4 regions of the Ensifer sp. ENS09 genome follow, and region 4 is predicted to be linked to each of the others. Evidence: predicted binding sites of a transcription regulator. Region 4 holds the regulator's gene; each other region holds the start of a gene.

Region 1 (4,381 bases), on a different contig from region 4:
GCTTCAGCGCGCGCTGCAGCCGCTCCTGCGACGAGCCGCGGCCATCGACGAGCAGGACGTTGCCGGGCTCGTCAGGCCGGTCCGCCCGGCCAACATCTTCAAGCCCGATCGTCTGCGCCGTCTGGGCCCGCAGGCGCAGCTCATCGCTGACGTTCTTCAGCCGCACCAGGCTCTTCACCCGCGACATCAGCTGCAGATCGTTGACGGGCTTCGTCAGGAAATCGTCGGCGCCAGCCTTCAGGCCACGCACGCGGTCCGAAGGCTGGTCGAGCGCGGTGACCATGACAACCGGGATATGTGCCGTCTTCGGGTTCGCCTTCAGCCGCTCGCAGACTTCGAAACCATCGAGACCGGGCATCATGATATCGAGCAGCACCAGGTCGATGGGCGTCTTTTCGCAGAGCGCCAGGGCGGCATAACCGTCACTGGCCGTCAGCACGTCGAAGTACTCGGCAAGTAACCGGGCTTCGAGCAGCTTCACATTGGCCGGAACGTCATCGACAACAAGAATACGCGCAGTCATATCAATTTTCCCGCCGCTCAGGCATCGCCCAGGTAGGTTTTGATCGTCTCAATGAACTTTGGTACCGAGATCGGCTTGGAGACATAGGCTTCGCACCCGCCCTGGCGGATCCGCTCCTCGTCGCCCTTCATGGCAAAGGCGGTCACGGCGATGACCGGGATGACGTGTAGTTCGTCGTCTTCCTTCAGCCACTTCGTCACTTCCAGGCCGGAAACCTCCGGCAGCTGAATGTCCATGAGAATGAGATCGGGCCGATGCTTGCGCGCAAGCTCGAGCGCTTCCATGCCGTTGCGAGTCTGGATCGTCGCATAGCCAGAGGCCTCGATCAGGTCGCGGAAGAGCTTCATGTTCAGCTCGTTGTCCTCAACAATCATCACCTGTTTGGGCATGTCGATCCCTTGCTGTCCATCGTCACCTTGCAAGTCTCCTCAGGACAATTAACGTGCGGAGCCGACGACTCGACCCATTTCCTCAACGTCAGAGATAGGCCTATTTGGTTGAAAAATAGGTAACTCCGCACGTAAAAACCATACGGGGACAAACCATTGAAGAGCGCCGACGAAATTGCAGTAGACATTCTCGCCTGGCTTGCCGGCGAGCCAGAACTCCTGTCCCGCTTCCTGGCGCTGACCGGCACGGACCCGACGGCGCTGCGCAACGCCATCGCCGAACCCGGCTTCATGGGCGGGCTCGTCGCCTTTCTGATGGACCATGAGCCGACCCTGATGGCATTCTGTACAGCGACCGGTACGGCGCCCGAAGACGTTGTGCGCGCCCATATGGTCCTTTCCGGCCACGCAGGCTTCGAGGATTGAGGGTGGCAAACGCGCCGACAGTTCACAGCATCACGCTTGGCAACCGCCCACTGATCGTCAGTGACATCGACGATGTCGTGCTCGAATTCATCAATCCGTTCAAAGCGTTCCTCAAGAGCTGCGGCCATGTGCTGCTGCCCCGGTCGTTCCGCCTGACCGGCAACATCATCACGCATGCCGACGAGCAGCCGGTGGCGGAGCCGGAGGTCAAAATCCTGCTCGACGCCTTCTACGGCTCGCAGGATCGTTGGCAGGCGCCCGCCGCCAGGGCCGTAGAGACCCTGTCCGCATTGTCGGAGGAAGCCGACATCGTCTTTCTGACCGCGATGCCGCCGCAGCACGCCACGGTCCGCCGCGCGCTTCTCGATCAGCTTGGCCTTCCCTATCCGCTGCTTGCGTCCGAAGAGCCCAAGGGGCCGATCGTCCAAAAACTTCACGGCGGCCGAACCGTCCCGCTGGTCTTCATCGACGACATGCTTCGCAATTTGCGATCGGTGAAGGACCACGCGCCGTCCTGCCTGCCGATCAACCTCATGGCCGACTCGGATTTCAAGGCGCTCGCGCCGAAGATCGACGCAGACATTCGTGCCGTCGCCGATTGGCCGGAGGCAGCCGCGGCCATTCGCGCGCATTTCCGCGGCTAGCCCGGACCGGCTGCCCGTCGGCGCAAACTCAGCCCCGCCGGCGCTGCGCGAGACGCGCCTGGCGATCCTTTTCAACGGCGACAATTGCATTGTGATTTCCAATCGCGCCTCCTTGAGACTCGCTAGAGTAGAGCCTAAGGTCGCAATGTTCAATATTTGTTCCCGATATGCCCGACAGCGCTGCTCACTTTCCAGGCTTCTGCCGCGACTGCCTCAAGGAACAGGCGGCGTCGGTGCGGCGCTGCCTAGCCTGCGGCAGCCCGCGCATTCTGCGGCATGCTGAGCTCTATGACCTGACGCTGGCGCACATCGATTGTGACGCCTTCTATGCCTCGATCGAGAAGCGCGACAACCCGGAGCTCGCCGACAAGCCGGTGATCATCGGTGGCGGCAAGCGCGGCGTGGTATCCACCGCCTGCTACGTCGCCCGCATTCACGGCGTGCGCTCGGCGATGCCGATGTTCAAGGCGCTGGAAGCCTGCCCGCAGGCGATCGTCATCAAGCCCAATATGGAGAAATACGCGCGTGTCGGCCGCGAGGTGCGCACGCTGATGCAGGAACTGACACCGCTGGTGCAGCCGCTGTCGATCGACGAGGCCTTCCTCGAACTCAGCGGCACGGAGCGGCTGCATCACGATCCGCCGGCGCGCACGCTTGCGCGTCTTGCCCGCCGGATCGAGTTGGAGATCGGCATCACCGTCTCGGTCGGCCTCTCCTATTGCAAGTTCCTCGCCAAGGTGGCGTCCGACCTGCAAAAGCCGCGCGGCTTTTCCGTCATCGGCCAGGCCGAAGCGCTGGACTTCCTGCGGGAAAAGCCGGTGACCCTGATCTGGGGCGTCGGCAAGGCCTTTGCCGCGACGCTGGAGCGTGACGGCGTGCGCACGATCGGGCAATTGCAGACCATGGAGGAAGGCGACCTCATGCGCCGCTACGGCACCATGGGGCAGCGGCTCTTCCGCCTGTCCCGCGGGCTCGACGAGAGAGCGGTGGAAATCGACGGCGAAGCCAAGAGCGTATCCGCAGAGACGACGTTCAACGACGATATCGCGCGCTATGACGACCTTGTCGCGCATCTGCGGCGCCTCAGCGAGCAGGTGGCTCACCGGCTGCGAAAGTCCGAGCTCGCCGGCCAGACGGTCGTTCTCAAGCTCAAAACCGCCGACTTCAAGATCCGCACCCGCAACCGGCGCCTGGACAGCCCTACCCGCCTTGCCGACCGCATCTTCCGCATCGGCCTGCAGCTTCTCGAAAAAGAGGCGGACGGAACGAAGTATCGGCTGATCGGCATCGGCGTCAGCGATCTCTCCGCCCCGGATCTCGCCGATCCGCCGGATCTCGTCGATCCCGCGGCCACCAGACGCGCTGCGGCCGAGGACGCGATGAACAGGCTGCGCGACAAGTTCGGCAAGGCGAGCGTCGAAACCGGCTACACGTTCGGCACCAGAAAACGCGATCCGTAAAACCGCAGGCGCGCTTGCTCGAGCAGACACGCCTCGCAGAGCGATCACGCAACCTTGATCGACCCCACACACATCAGGATGAATTCCTTAAAGATTGGCGACTAGGCTTGTTCGCCAAGTCACGTGTTGGGTTGAGTGTATGGTATCGCGTTTCGCTCTCACCGCCAGCGTCGTCGCACTGCTCTTGTCGCCGGCCACCGGTTTTGCAGGCAGTCGCGGGCCGCTGCAGATCATCGTCTCGAAGGACCAGCAATCGCTCGTCGTCTATGACGGCGACGCTGTCATTGCGACGTCGCCGGTCTCGACCGGCAAGGCGGGTCACACCACGCCATCGGGCATCTTTTCGATCCTCGAAAAGCGGCGCCATCACAAGTCGAACATCTATTCGAACGCGCCGATGCCCTTCATGCAGCGGCTCACCTGGTCGGGCATTGCGCTGCACGGCTCCAATCACGTGCCGGACTATCCGGCCTCTCATGGCTGCGTGCGGTTGCCGAGCCAATTTGCCGCCTCGCTCTACAAGATGACCGAGCGCGGCGTGCACGTGCTGATCTCCGACCGGCAGATAACGCCCCTGGAGGTTAAGAGCGCCCTGCTCTTCCGACCGGCTCCGATCGACCTCCAGCCACCACTTTCCGACGTCCCACTGAGACCCGCGATCAGCCAGGCCGGCGACACGCCGGTGGAAGTGGCAATGCGGGAGCCGCCCGGCGGCGCCAATTCGGCGCGATCCACCGAGGAGCCAATCCGGATCCTGATCACCCGCAGCGACGCACGCGACACCATGCGCGAGGTTCAGTCGTCCCTCGATTTCCTCGGCTACGCACCCGGTGCGATCGACGGTCATGCCGGGCCAGCGACGATTGCGGCCCTGCGCGCCTTCCAGGCAAGCGAGGGCCTCGACGGCGACGGCAAGCTGACGCCTGAACTGACCGACAG
Region 2 (4,381 bases), on a different contig from region 4:
CCACGTCCGCAGCGAGCGGGATCGAAGGCTGAGCGCCGCTCTTCAGGCAGGCGAGGGAGCCGGCGACTGCTGCGCGGCGCAGAGCGTCGGGGAAGGCGATGCCGGCATCGAGGCTGGCTGCGAGATAACCGCAGAAGGTGTCGCCGGCGCCGACGGTATCGACCGGCTCGATCTTCAGGCCCTTGGCGCGCTGGATCTCGCCCTCATGTACGGCCACCACGCCTTCGGCGCCAAGCGTGACGATGACCGTCTGGCCGGTCTCCGCGTGCAGCGCCTTCATCGCTTCTTCGCGCTCAGTGCTCCCGATACCGCTCTTGCCGGCCAGCAGCTCGAACTCGGTTTCGTTGGCAATGACGATGTCGGCCATGCGGCCAAGGCGGGCTGCCTCCGGCGTCAGCGGCGCGATGTTGATGACAGAGCGCACGCCCTTCTGTTTGGCGGCGGTGAGCGCCTTTTCGACCGAGGCGGCCGGAATTTCGAGCTGCAGCATCAAGGTGTCGCCGGGCCTCATGCCATCGACTGCCTTTTCAGCATCGGCCTCATTGACCGTCGCATTGGCGCTGGCGACGACGACGATGACATTTTCGCCGTCACCGCCGACGAGGATATGCGCGGTGCCGGTCGGTTCGCTGACCGTCTTGGTCAGCGACAGGTCGGCGCCGGCACCCTTCAGCAGTTCGAGCGCTCCGTCGGCAAAGCTGTCCTTGCCTACCGCGCCTGCCATCTGCACCGTGGCGCCGGCGCGCCGTGCGGCCAGCGCCTGGTTTGCGCCCTTGCCGCCGGCGGCGGTCGAGAAGCTGGTGCCGGCGACGGTTTCGCCGGGCTTCGGAAGGCGCGCGGTGGTGGCGATCAGATCCATGTTGATGGACCCAAAAACAGTAATCATGTGAAACTATCCTGTCGGCTTTGCGAATTGGGCCGGAGAGTGCCCGACAGCCTCAGTCCTCGTCAACCACCCGCAGGCGCAATTGCCCGACCCGATTGTCGACCGGGGCACGTGGTTCGCCAGCGTCCCGTGTGCCGCCCTCCGCTTGCAGTTCGAGAGCCTCGATCTTGGCGCCGCGGCGGGTGAGCTTGCTGGAGGAAACGAGGATGTCCTCGACATCCTTCTGGCTCATGGCGAAATGGCCCTGCAGCTTGCGCACACGCTCGTCGAGACGGCCAAGGTCCTCCATCAGCCGCGCGACTTCGCCCTGGATCAGGTGCGCCTGCTCGCGCATGCGCGCATCCTTGAGGATAGCCTGGATCACCTGGATCGACAAAAGGAGCAGAGAGGGCGAGACGATGACGATCCGCTGGCGGTGCGCCTTCTGCACGATCGCTTCGAAATGCTCGTGGATCTCTGCAAAGATCGATTCCGAGGGGACGAAGAGAAAGGCGGTGTCCTGCGTTTCACCCGGGATCAGATATTTGCCGGCGATGTCGCGCACATGCGTTTCCATGTCGCGGCGAAAGAGTTGCGCGATCTGCTGACGGCGTTCCGGGGTCGGCGCGTCACGCATTGCGTTCCAGGCTTCGAGCGGAAACTTGGCGTCGATGACGAGCGGCGGCTGGCCGTTCGGCATGCGGATGGTGCAGTCGGGCCGTACCCCGTTCGACAGCGTCGCCTGGAATTCGAAGGCGCCCATCGGCAGCCCGTCGGCGATGATCGCTTCCATGCGCGACTGGCCGAAGGCGCCGCGCGTCTGCTTGTTCGAGAGGATCGCCTGAAGCCCGGCCATGTCTTTGGCGAGCGATTGGATGTTGTTCTGGGCCGTGTCGATGACCGCGAGGCGCTCCTGCAGCCGGCGCAGGTTTTCATGCGTCGCCTTGGTCTGCTCGCTGATCGAGGTACCGATGCGATGGGTCATGCCGTCGATGCGCTGGCTGAGCGTCTGGTTGAGCTCCGCCTGCCGGGCGCCGAACACCTCGGCCATCGCCGCGACCCGCCCCTGCATCTCCGTCTGGGCGGCCAGCAGCATTGCCATCTGTTCCTGCCGCTCGTCGTCGCGGGGATTGCGTCGGCGCGACAGCGCCATCAGACCGGCTACGACGACCACAAGGCCGGCGGCAAGCACGAGATGGCCCAGGGTGATCGGCAGAGTGCCGATGAAAAAAAGCGGCTGGGCGAAGGGAAGGGGCGCAGGTTCCATGCGCCAAACCTAACAGATTCTCTCGCGAAGTGTAGATCAAAACAAGAACAGATGCGCGTCGAGGTTAATGCCCGGCCAGCGGCGAACGGGTGCCGCAGGTGGCAAGGCAATTTCCTTGCGCGTCGATGGAAAGATCGGCTATGGGAGCATCATGACCATCAAGCCGCTCATCATCCTTCCCGATCCTGTGCTTCGCCAGGTTTCCACGCCGATCGAAACCGTCGACGCGGACGTCCGCCGCCTGGCCGACGACATGCTCGAAACCATGTATGATGCCCCCGGCATCGGCCTTGCCGCGATCCAGATCGGTGTCGCCCGGCGCATGCTGGTGCTCGACGTTTCGAAAGAAGGCGACGAGAAGACGCCGCTTGTCTTCATCAACCCCGAGATCGTCGCTTCGTCCGACACCTATTCGGTCTACGAGGAAGGCTGTCTGTCGATCCCGGATTATTACGCCGAGGTAGAGCGCCCCGCTGTCATCACCGTCAAGCATCTGGACCGCGACGGCAAGGAACAGACGATCGACGCCGATGGCCTGCTCGCCACCTGCCTGCAGCACGAGATCGACCACCTGAACGGCGTGCTGTTCATCGACCATATCTCCAAGCTCAAGCGCGACATGGTGATCCGCAAGTTCACCAAGGCCGCCAAGACGCGCGGCGCCAAGGCGATCTGAGCCTTCGATCGCGGACGATCGCGCGAAAGCTTGAAGGCGGGAACCCATTGAACATTCCAGGAAGTGCGTGAAACGGCTTTCCTGGAATTGTCCTGTTTTAGAGAATGAGATCATTTCGCCGTTTCCCCGCATGAAGTGATCTGAAAGGACGGAGTTACCGCCTTGTCGCTTCGCATCATCTTCATGGGTACGCCGGAATTTTCGGTGCCGACGCTGGCGGCCCTTGCCGAGGCCGGCCATCAGATTGTCGCCGTCTACACCCAGCCGCCGCGACCGGGTGGCCGCCGCGGCCTCGACCTGCAGAAGTCGCCGGTGCACCAGGCGGCCGAGTTGCTCGGCATTCCGGTGCTGACGCCGCTAAACTTCAAGGACGAGGCGGATCGCCAGACCTTCCGCGACTTCGACGCCGACGTCGCCGTCGTCGTCGCCTATGGGCTGCTGCTGCCCGAGGCCATTCTCACCGGCACCAAGCTCGGCTGTTACAACGGCCACGCCTCGCTGCTGCCGCGCTGGCGCGGGGCAGCGCCCATCCAGCGCGCGATCATGGCTGGCGACCATGAGACCGGCATGATGGTGATGAAGATGGAAAAGGGGCTCGATACCGGCCCGGTCGCCCTCACCAAGACGGTTCAGATCGGCGAGACGATGACGGGGGGCGAATTGCACGACCGACTGATGCAGGTCGGCGCCAGCCTGATGCGGGAAGCGATGGCGAAACTCGAGGCCGGCGATCTGCCGCTCACGGTCCAGGCGGAGGACGGTGTCGTCTACGCCCAGAAGATCAGCAAGAACGAAACCCGCATCGATTTCGCCCGTCCCGCCCGCGCGGTGCACGACCATATCCGCGGACTGTCGCCGTTCCCGGGCGCCTGGTTCGAGCTTGAGATCGCCGGCAAGCCGGAACGCATCAAGGTGTTGAACTCGCAGCCCGCTTCCGGCGCGGGCGAGGCCGGCACGGTGCTCGACGATAATCTGACGATTGCCTGCGCCGAGGGCGCCGTTCGGCTCACCCGCTTGCAGCGCGCCGGCGGCAAGGCGTTGGACGCGGCCGATTTCCTGCGTGGAACGCCGGTGGCGCCCGGCACGAGGGTCGGCTGATGCCGCGGTTCAAGCTGACCGTCGAATATGACGGCTCGGACTATGTCGGCTGGCAGCGGCAGGACAACGGAGAGTCCGTGCAAGGGGCGATCGAAAAGGCGATCCTGTCGCTCACCGGCGAGACCGTATCGATCCGCGGCGCCGGCCGTACCGATTCCGGCGTGCATGCCAGCGGCCAGGTCATGCATGCGGACCTTACGCGTCCGTGGAAGCCCTATACGCTGCGCAACGCGCTGAACGCCCATCTGGGGCTTGCGGGCGAGCGGGTGGCGATCCTCGAGGCCGAGGAAGTGTCCGAGGAATTCGACGCGCGCTTCTCGGCGCTGCGCCGGCATTATCTCTACCGCATCATCTCACGGCCGGCACCGCTGGCGTTGGAAGCCCGGCGCGCCTGGTGGGTTCCGAAGCCGCTCGACCATGAAGCGATGCACGCGGGCGCCCAGCGCCTCGTCGGCCATCACGACTTCACCACCTT
Region 3 (4,381 bases), on a different contig from region 4:
CGTGCGCATGCGGCGCGAATTCGTGGGTGATGAAGGTCGCCGTCAGACATTCCATGCCCATGAAACGGGGATCCCGCCAGAAGCGCGTGCGCTCGGCGCCCTCTATCGGCATGACATCGATGGCTTCTTCCTGCGAAATTGTCTGCATGGCAAAACCATAGTGCGCATGCGCGGCTGCGTCTTGCACAAAAGTGCTCGTTTGCCTGGTCCATCCGCGAGGGCGCTGCGACAGGGGAATATTTGCGACGCTCTGCGCTTGGCTGTATTGATCCTGGATCATCCACGCAGAGTGCCCGGCATGCTTCCTCCAGACTTCCATTCCGCTTCCAACCGGCTCACGATCGATCTTGGCGCGCTTGTCGACAACTGGTGGGCCATGAACAAGCGCTCCGGCAAGGCGCGTGCCGCGGCCGTCCTCAAGGCGGATGCCTATGGCATCGGCATCGCGCAGGCGGCCCCTGCCCTCTATGCCGCCGGCGCGCGCGACTTCTTCGTCGCCAATGCCGAGGAAGGTGCCGATCTCCGCCCTCTGGTTCCGGACGGCCGGATCTACATTCTCGCCGGCATGTGGCCCGGCAACGAGGCGCTTTTCTTCGACAATGACCTGGTGCCGGTCATCAATTCGGACGAGCAGCTGGCCGTGTTCATGGCCGCACTCTCCGAACGGGGCGACCACCCTTGCGTGCTGCATGTCGATACCGGCATGAACCGGCTCGGCCTTACGGTCGAGCAGGCCGTTGCGCTTGCGACAGACCCGGCGCGGCCGGCGAGCTTTTCGCCGGTGCTGATCATGAGCCACCTCGTCTGCGCCGACGATCCCGAGCACCGGCTGAACGGCCTTCAGCTCCTGCGCTTCCACGAGGCGACCGCCGCCTATGAAGGCGTCGATGCGAGCCTTGCCAATTCCGGCGGCGTCTTCCTCGGTTCCGACTACCACTTCGACCTGACCCGGCCGGGCATCGCCGTCTACGGCGGCGAGGCGGTGAACGACGTTCCCAACCCGATGAAACCGGTGGTGACCGCCGAGGCACGGATCATCCAGGTTCGCGATGTGGCCGCCGGCGGCACCGCGAGCTATGGCGCATCCGCTCGCTTCGACCGCGACAGCCGTATCGCGACTGTCGCAGTCGGCTATGCCGATGGCTACCACCGCTCGGTCTCCGGCGGCGGCGTCACGCTCAGGCAGGCAACGCCATCAGGCGCCTTCGGCTTCCTGCATGGCCGGAAAGTGCCGCATGTCGGCCGCGTCACCATGGATCTCAGTCTTTTCGACGTCACCGACCTGCCGGAAGGCACGGTGCGGCCGGGCGATTACATCGAGCTCTTCGGCCGGCACATCGCCATCGACGATGTCGCGCGCGCCGGCGGCACGATCGGCTACGAGATGCTGACCAGCCTCGGACATCGCTATGCCAGGCACTACGTCGGCGGCGCGTAACGCCGTCCTTCATATCAATTTTCAGTCATTCCCGCTGAAATTCACCTTTTGTTCCGCGTTTCGCGGCATTATGTGACGATACAAGTGATTCTTTTCCGCCGACGTCCGATCGCGACGTCGGCGGTCTCACATTCCGAAAGTCGATGCCGATGGCGAAATCGCGTACCCAATTCATCTGCCAGAACTGCGGCACGATCCACACCCGCTGGGTGGGCAAGTGCGAAGGCTGCGGCGAGTGGAACACGATCATCGAGGACAATCCGACGGCAGGCATCGGTGGCGGTCCGTCGCGGGCGCCGAAGAAGGGACGCCCGGTGGCGCTCACTACGCTCTCGGGCGAGATCGAAGACGCGCCACGGATCCAGACCGGGATTTCGGAACTCGACCGGGTGACCGGCGGCGGCTTCGTGCGCGGCTCGGCGCTGCTCGTCGGCGGCGATCCCGGCATCGGCAAGTCGACTGTGCTGATGCAGGCGGCCGCCGCGCTCTCGCGCCGCAACCACCGCGTCATCTATGTCTCGGGCGAAGAGGCCGTGGCGCAGGTGCGCCTTCGCGCCCAGCGCCTTGGCGCTGCCGACAGCGACGTCCTGCTCGCCGCCGAGACCAATGTCGAGGACATTCTGGCGACGCTCTCTGAAGGCAAGCGCCCGGATCTGGTGATCATCGATTCAATCCAGACGCTCTGGAGCGACATCGTCGATTCGGCGCCGGGCACCGTCACCCAGGTTCGCACCGGCGTTCAGGCGATGATCCGCTTTGCCAAGCAGACGGGGACCGCCGTCGTGCTCGTCGGCCACGTCACCAAGGAAGGCCAGATCGCCGGCCCGCGCGTCGTGGAGCACATGGTGGACGCCGTGCTCTATTTCGAAGGCGACCGCGGCCATCACTACCGAATCCTGCGCACCGTCAAGAACCGCTTCGGCCCGACCGACGAGATCGGCGTGTTCGAGATGTCGGACAAGGGCCTGCGCGAGGTTGCCAACCCGTCGGAGCTCTTCCTCGGCGAACGCAACGAGAAATCGCCGGGCGCCGCCGTCTTTGCCGGCATGGAAGGCACCCGCCCCGTCCTCGTCGAAGTGCAGGCGCTGGTCGCGCCGACCTCGCTCGGCACGCCGAGACGCGCGATCGTCGGCTGGGATTCCGCGCGGCTCTCGATGATCCTCGCCGTGCTCGAAGCCCATTGCGGCGTGCGGCTCGGCCAGCACGACGTCTATCTCAACATTGCCGGCGGTTACCGCATTTCCGAGCCGGCTGCGGACCTGGCTGTGGCTTCCGCACTGGTTTCATCGCTTGCCGGGCTTGCCCTTCCGGCGGATTGCGTCTATTTCGGCGAAGTCAGCTTGTCGGGTGCCATCCGGCCGGTTGCGCATACCGCACAACGCCTTAAGGAAGCCGAGAAGCTCGGGTTCTCGCAGGCGGTCCTACCGTCCGCTTCGACCGAACTGCCGAAAAACGGCAATGGCCGCTGGAGCGAGATGGAAAGCCTGCCCGATCTGGTGGCGCGCATCGCGGGGTCGCGAAACGCACTGAGACCGGCGGAGGACGAAGACTGAAGATGCGGATGTCGCAGGCCGCCCTTTAAGGGCCGCAAACAGGCTGAAAATGCCCTGAACTCAGGGCCGATGGCGGATAGGCTTGAGGAGACCCGGACGAACCGGGTCCGGAGTAAGGACAAAATGCCCATTACAATTCTCGACGGTATCGTTCTCGGCGTCGCCCTGTTTTCCGCAATCCTGGCCATGGTTCGAGGCTTCTCGCGCGAGGTGCTCTCGGTCGCGAGCTGGGTGGGTGCGGCAGCTGCCGCCTACTTCCTCTACCCGCATCTCCTGCCCTATGCGAAGCAGTACACCAACAGCGACACGGTTGCGATGATCGGATCGGCAGCGGTGATCTTCCTGATCGCGCTGATCATCATCTCCTTCATCACCATGCGGATCGCCGATTTCATCATCGACAGCCGCATCGGCGCGCTTGACCGCACGCTCGGCTTCCTCTTCGGTGCCGCCCGCGGCATCCTGCTGGTCGTCGTCGCCATGCTGTTCTTCAACTGGCTCGTCGCTCCGCAGCAGCAGCCGACCTGGGTCACCCAGGCCAAGTCGAAGCCGCTGCTCGACAATCTGGGCAACAAGCTGATCGCTCTGTTGCCCGAAGAAGCCGACGCCACCATTCTCGATCGCCTGCGCGGCAAGGACACGACCGGCGAAGGCGAAGGCGAAGCGCCGGCAACGACGCCCGGCCAGGCACCTGCGACGACGCCGGACCAGGCGCCCGCCGACGACGCCCCGGCCAACAACGGCTGAGACAGGAACGATTTGCCGACAAAGCCCGCCCCGCGGGCTTTGTCCTTTTGGGGAATAACGCTTGCAGCCGTTTTCAGCTAAGATTGCTTGAAGACGGCGGGCCTGATCACGATATGCGCACCGGTACGGAGCAAAGGCGACTGTGATGACCGATAGATCCATCGAAATCCACGATGAACTCGAAGGCGACGAGCTGCACGAAGAGTGCGGCGTCTTCGGCATACTGGGGCACTCGGATGCGGCGGCGCTGACAGCGCTCGGCCTGCACGCGCTCCAGCATCGCGGCCAGGAGGCGGCCGGCATCGTCACCTTCGACGGCAAGCAGTTCTGCACCGAAAAGCGCATGGGCCTCGTCGGCGACCACTACACGGATCCCGCGACGCTCGCGAAACTGCCCGGCTTCATGTCGATCGGCCACACCCGCTATTCGACGACGGGCGAAGTGGCGCTGCGCAACGTGCAGCCGCTCTTTGCCGAACTCGAAGTCGGCGGCATCGCCGTCGCCCATAACGGCAACTTCACCAACGGCCTCACGCTTCGCCGGCAGCTGATCGCCGACGGCGCCATCTGTCAGTCGACCTCGGATACCGAAGTCGTTCTGCACCTGATTGCCCGCTCGAAGCAGACCTCCTCCTCCGACCGT
Region 4 (4,381 bases):
GGCAAAGGGATCGTTGTTCGGGCCAGTGCCACCGGCGCCGGCAAAGGGATCGTTCGCTGCCCCCTGCCCGCCGTTCGGGATCAAGGCGCTAACCGCCTCCTGACATTTGAACATCTCGCTCACCGCCTTCATCGAATCGCGCAGGCTGAGGCTCGCGACGACGCGTCCCTCGAAGGCCAGCGCCAACGTGTTCTTGCGAACGAATTCGGTAAAGAAGTCGGTGTTGGAAAAGTTCACGACGAGGGCCTTGGCGCCGGTAAGATCGACGCCGAATGCAACGGCCGGCCACTGGCGACCCCGGTCGAGCTGCAAGGCGACGTCATATTCCCGCTGCGGCTCGATGGATTTCCACTCGGCATTGCCGATCGAAAGAAACGCCAGGTTCGCCGACCCCCGCGGATAAAAGCCGATACGAAGGATTGCGCCTGCATCATAGCTCGTCGCGGCGTAACACGAGCCTCCCAGGGATGGATCGGAACCCACCGTCCAGGCGTTGATCCGCTTCCAGATGTTCGAACGCCCATCTTCAGCAGACGCCGCTCCGGCCGTGAGCAACAGACCGAGCACCACCAACGACAATCTACGCATGCAATTACCCCACTTTCCACGCAAAGTTATCTTTTTTTGACCTCCTGTCGAGACGGTGAAGCCCCTTCCTCGCAGGGATTTTTGCGCATCCCCCACCCCCGACCCTAGAGCCGATACTGCCGGTGCGTTCTTCGCGCGTCGCAAGAGGAACGGTCAAGATGAACTCGAGGTGGAGCGGCTGGCGCAAATCGGACACAGCCTGCAGGCAAAGAGCTGTTGAACACGGCAGAGTGATCGCCATGCTTGCTGGACTTCGGAACGAAAGCACGGTTCACATCGTTTCCCACCATGTAGTGCCACCCCTTCATCAAGTGGACGATTCCCGTGCTTGCCGCCCTGCTTCTCGCTTCGATAGTCGCATCGCCCAATATGCCTGACGTCAAGCTCAGCGCCGCGACGGTGGATGAACTCCAGACCGATTTCGAACGGGCCGTGCCGTGCCATCAGATCGATGGACGCAACGTGTGGAAGGGCGCACTGGCGTTCTACATCCAGTCCTTCGTTTATGACGGCGACACGCCCGTCGCGACCGACGCCGCCGACGCGGTGCTGCCGGAAGACAACAGCGCAGAGACGGTGAAGGAGTTCGAGGACGCCTGCTCGACCTCGCAAGCGACCTAAATCTCTCCTCATAGAGCCCCGTGATTCGCTCGAATCAGCTGCGCGACTGGCGTCATCCGGCGCGATTTTGGCACGCAACCGTCGCCGATAAGCGCCCTGCTCCCGCAAAAGTGACCGATCGGCACCCGCAGAAGCGGCCAATCGCCTGAATTCACGGAATTTTAGGCACTTGCGGAACACATATGGAACAGATAGTGTCTGTTCTTGATTTGTTTCACGCCTCTGGAGCGACGTGCCATGCTGACCCGCAAGCAACAGGAATTGCTTCTGTTCATTCACGAACGCATGAAGGAGTCGGGCGTACCGCCGTCATTCGATGAAATGAAGGATGCGCTCGACCTGGCGTCGAAGTCTGGCATCCACCGTTTGATCACCGCGCTCGAAGAACGCGGCTTCATTCGCCGGCTGCCGAACCGGGCGCGCGCGCTCGAAGTCATCAAGCTTCCGGAAGCCTACGCCGCCGGCCAGCAGCAGCCGCGCAGGGGCTTCTCGCCGAGCGTGATCGAAGGCAGCCTTGGAAAGCCGCCGGCGGCCGCTCCTGCTGCGCCGAAGCCCGCCCCGGTTGCCGAAAGCACGTCCGTTTCCGTCCCGGTGATGGGGCGCATCGCTGCAGGCGTTCCGATCTCGGCGATCCAGAACAACACCCATGACATCACCGTGCCGCTCGACATGATCGGCAGCGGCGAACATTACGCCCTTGAAGTGAAGGGCGATTCGATGATCGAGGCCGGCATCTTCGACGGCGACACGGTGATCATCCGCAACGGCAACTCGGCCAATCCCGGCGACATCATCGTGGCGCTCGTGGACGACGAGGAAGCGACGCTGAAGCGCTTTCGTCGCAAGGGCGCGTCGATTGCGCTCGAAGCCGCCAACCCCGCCTACGAGACGCGCATCTTCGGACCAGATCGCGTGAAGATCCAGGGCAAGCTCGTCGGGCTGATCCGCCGCTACCATTGAATTCCAGGCAGAACGCCGAATCAAAAAAGAGCCTCGCCAAGGAAATTGGCGAGGCTCTTTCCATTTCGGGTGACCTGAAATCCAGATCGCCTATTCGTGGATCGTATATTCGCCGAGCTCGCAGAGATCCTGCGTGTCCTCGGTCGTATCGAGGGCCGAGCCCTCCTCGAATTCGAATCGCATGTCGTATTTGCAGACGTCCCGCCCGTCGGCAATGGTGATCTCCATGCTCTCGCCAGGGTTCAGGACCTGCCGACCGAAAACATCGTCTTCCCACTCATTGACGCCGACCGGCGACGTATAAAAGTTCGTCAGGACCACGCTGGTGTTGTTCTTCAGCTGGAAAACCAGGTCGTCCGCGTGCGCCTCAATAGCGGTCGCCGCAATACACGCCAACGCCGTCAGGATCAGTCTCTTTTTCATTGATGCCATTGCCTCCGTTCTTAATGTTGACGGACGCTACCGATGCGGCTGATCTCAGCGGAGTCATCGTTCCCCCTCTACCGATTTCACCGAAGCGATAAGATCCGACGGAGGCATAGGAGACGTGGCTTGCGCGGACGTGGGGTCGCGAAACGACCCGCGCTGCCCCAGGGCAGAACGTCGAACCAATTTAAACGAGGTGAAAATATTGGAGGCCTCGCCCGGAATTGAACCGGGGTACAAGGATTTGCAGTCCTCTGCGTCACCACTCCGCCACGAGGCCTCACAGCTCGGATAACCAAGCGTTGGCGCGGATTTAGAATGATTGCAGAAAAACCGCAAGAGGCATTTTCTGAAAAACGCGCCGTCGATTTGTTGGATAGATACTTTCCACAGAACGATCGCCGATGTCCGCCGATCGGCTCCCAGTTGATCTCAGCACCAGGGCGTCGGGCGTCCATCCCACGGGCGCACGAGCCCCTCGGAGACAAGCACGCGTCCAAGAGATTGATCGCCACGGGTAACCAGGCGCAGTTTTTCGCCGGCCTTGGCGTCTGATCGCCCGCCTGCCGAAACCAGCTTGAAGTCGCCCGCGTTCAGCAGCTCTCGCAGGCGCTGCTTGGCGTAGAAGCCGCGCGAACGCTCCTTGTCGCAGCTTGCCTGGCGGATTCGCGGCGCGTCGACGTCGGCGACGCGGATCGTCTCGCCATGAAAGACGAAAGTGGCGCCATCGATCACGCAGTTGTCGTTGCGAATGCCACAGAAATAGAACTGGTCGGTGCGGATGGACGCCGTCTTCACCTCTTCATTCGGCCGCACGACAGGGGTAGGCGGCGTGACCCCGACATTCACCGACGGCACGGGTGCGGCCAGAGCGACCTTGGTGACCGGGTCGGGCTTCGGATTCGGCTTGTGCCTGTCCGCCTGATGCGCGACGCGCTCCTGCGCTTCAGGAACGGCACGCGGAGGCTTCGGCTTCGTTTCCGTTCGCGACGCAAATGCCACGACATCGGAAACCACGGGCCAGTGCCGCAACTCGGCGCGATGGTCATAGGCCATGACGCCGCCAAGGGTGAGCGCTGCGGCCAGATACCATGGCGCCATGCCGCCCTGCTTGCTGCTGCTTCTGCCCGAACTGCGGCGTCGACGTTTCGTAGTGGCTTTGGCCATCGGTCCCCATCCTGATTCGAGACCGCATTATGCGTTTGATGCGTTGCCGAAAAGTTTTCGAGGGCACCCCAACAGAAGGGAAGACGGCGACGAACCGGTCATTCGCCTGCGCGGCCACGGCCCTTGTTGAGAGATTCGGAATTGATGCGGGGCGGCCGCGAGGTTTCGAAACCGCCGACCACCCTGCCCTCGACAACAAGATCGATAATTCTGCGCCCGGCTCAGGAACCCTTCGAGGAATTGGTCTTCCCGCGCCATCGCGCCCACCAGACGGCCAGGCGACGACGACGGCGGCGAACCGAGGGAATGTCGTGGGAAAGCACGATCAGGCCCAGCGGTATCATCCAGAAGCCCAGCACGGGCAAGAAGCCTAGAAAACCGCAGAACACCAGCAGCGAACCCAGCAGGATGCGCAAGAGCGGAGAGTCGGGCAGCGCTATGCGCCATTTGCCCAGCACGATCTGTCGTGTCTGCGGATCAATGCCGAAATGCATCTGCTTCCTGTTTTTATTCATCATTCCCTATCCGGCGTGTTTTCCCACAATTGGGGACTTCTCCACAGCCTCGCAACGGAACTTGTCATTTTTTTTGAAAAAAGCGCTTGGCAAATCAGAAAAGC

Evidence for each region. Region 4 encodes LexA, which represses DNA repair genes until DNA is damaged. Its sites were predicted from a motif close to TGTTCNNNNTGTGTTCNG; they were not measured.
Region 1: a site for LexA is predicted at 2,129-2,146, ahead of IB267_RS08505 (DNA polymerase IV). Genes of this name have one in related genera too.
Region 2: a site for LexA is predicted at 2,165-2,182, ahead of IB267_RS13215 (DNA recombination protein RmuC). Genes of this name have one in related genera too.
Region 3: a site for LexA is predicted at 1,477-1,494, ahead of radA (DNA repair protein RadA). Genes of this name have one in related genera too.

Annotation. Positions count from the first base shown of each region.
Region 1 covers NZ_JACVBP010000002.1:66,619-70,999, forward strand. The annotation lists gene IB267_RS08485 (PleD family two-component system response regulator) at 1-523, opposite strand, end outside; gene IB267_RS08490 (response regulator) at 541-912, opposite strand; gene IB267_RS08495 (DUF3572 domain-containing protein) at 1,069-1,338, shown strand; gene IB267_RS08500 (hypothetical protein) at 1,341-1,982, shown strand; gene IB267_RS08505 (DNA polymerase IV) at 2,150-3,442, shown strand; gene IB267_RS08510 (L,D-transpeptidase family protein) at 3,582-4,381, shown strand, end outside.
Region 2 covers NZ_JACVBP010000002.1:1,055,031-1,059,411, reverse strand. The annotation lists gene IB267_RS13220 (ribokinase) at 1-886, opposite strand, end outside; gene IB267_RS13215 (DNA recombination protein RmuC) at 939-2,132, opposite strand; gene def (peptide deformylase) at 2,284-2,808, shown strand; gene fmt (methionyl-tRNA formyltransferase) at 2,971-3,906, shown strand; gene truA (tRNA pseudouridine(38-40) synthase TruA) at 3,906-4,381, shown strand, end outside.
Region 3 covers NZ_JACVBP010000002.1:260,284-264,664, forward strand. The annotation lists gene IB267_RS09400 (AraC family transcriptional regulator) at 1-148, opposite strand, end outside; gene alr (alanine racemase) at 299-1,438, shown strand; gene radA (DNA repair protein RadA) at 1,588-2,991, shown strand; gene IB267_RS09415 (CvpA family protein) at 3,115-3,738, shown strand; gene purF (amidophosphoribosyltransferase) at 3,884-4,381, shown strand, end outside.
Region 4 covers NZ_JACVBP010000001.1:299,455-303,835, reverse strand. The annotation lists gene IB267_RS01585 (hypothetical protein) at 1-684, opposite strand, end outside; gene IB267_RS01580 (hypothetical protein) at 913-1,209, shown strand; gene lexA (transcriptional repressor LexA) at 1,447-2,169, shown strand; gene IB267_RS01570 (hypothetical protein) at 2,260-2,592, opposite strand; tRNA gene IB267_RS01565 (tRNA-Cys) at 2,802-2,875, opposite strand; gene IB267_RS01560 (thermonuclease family protein) at 3,028-3,762, opposite strand; gene IB267_RS01555 (hypothetical protein) at 3,984-4,277, opposite strand.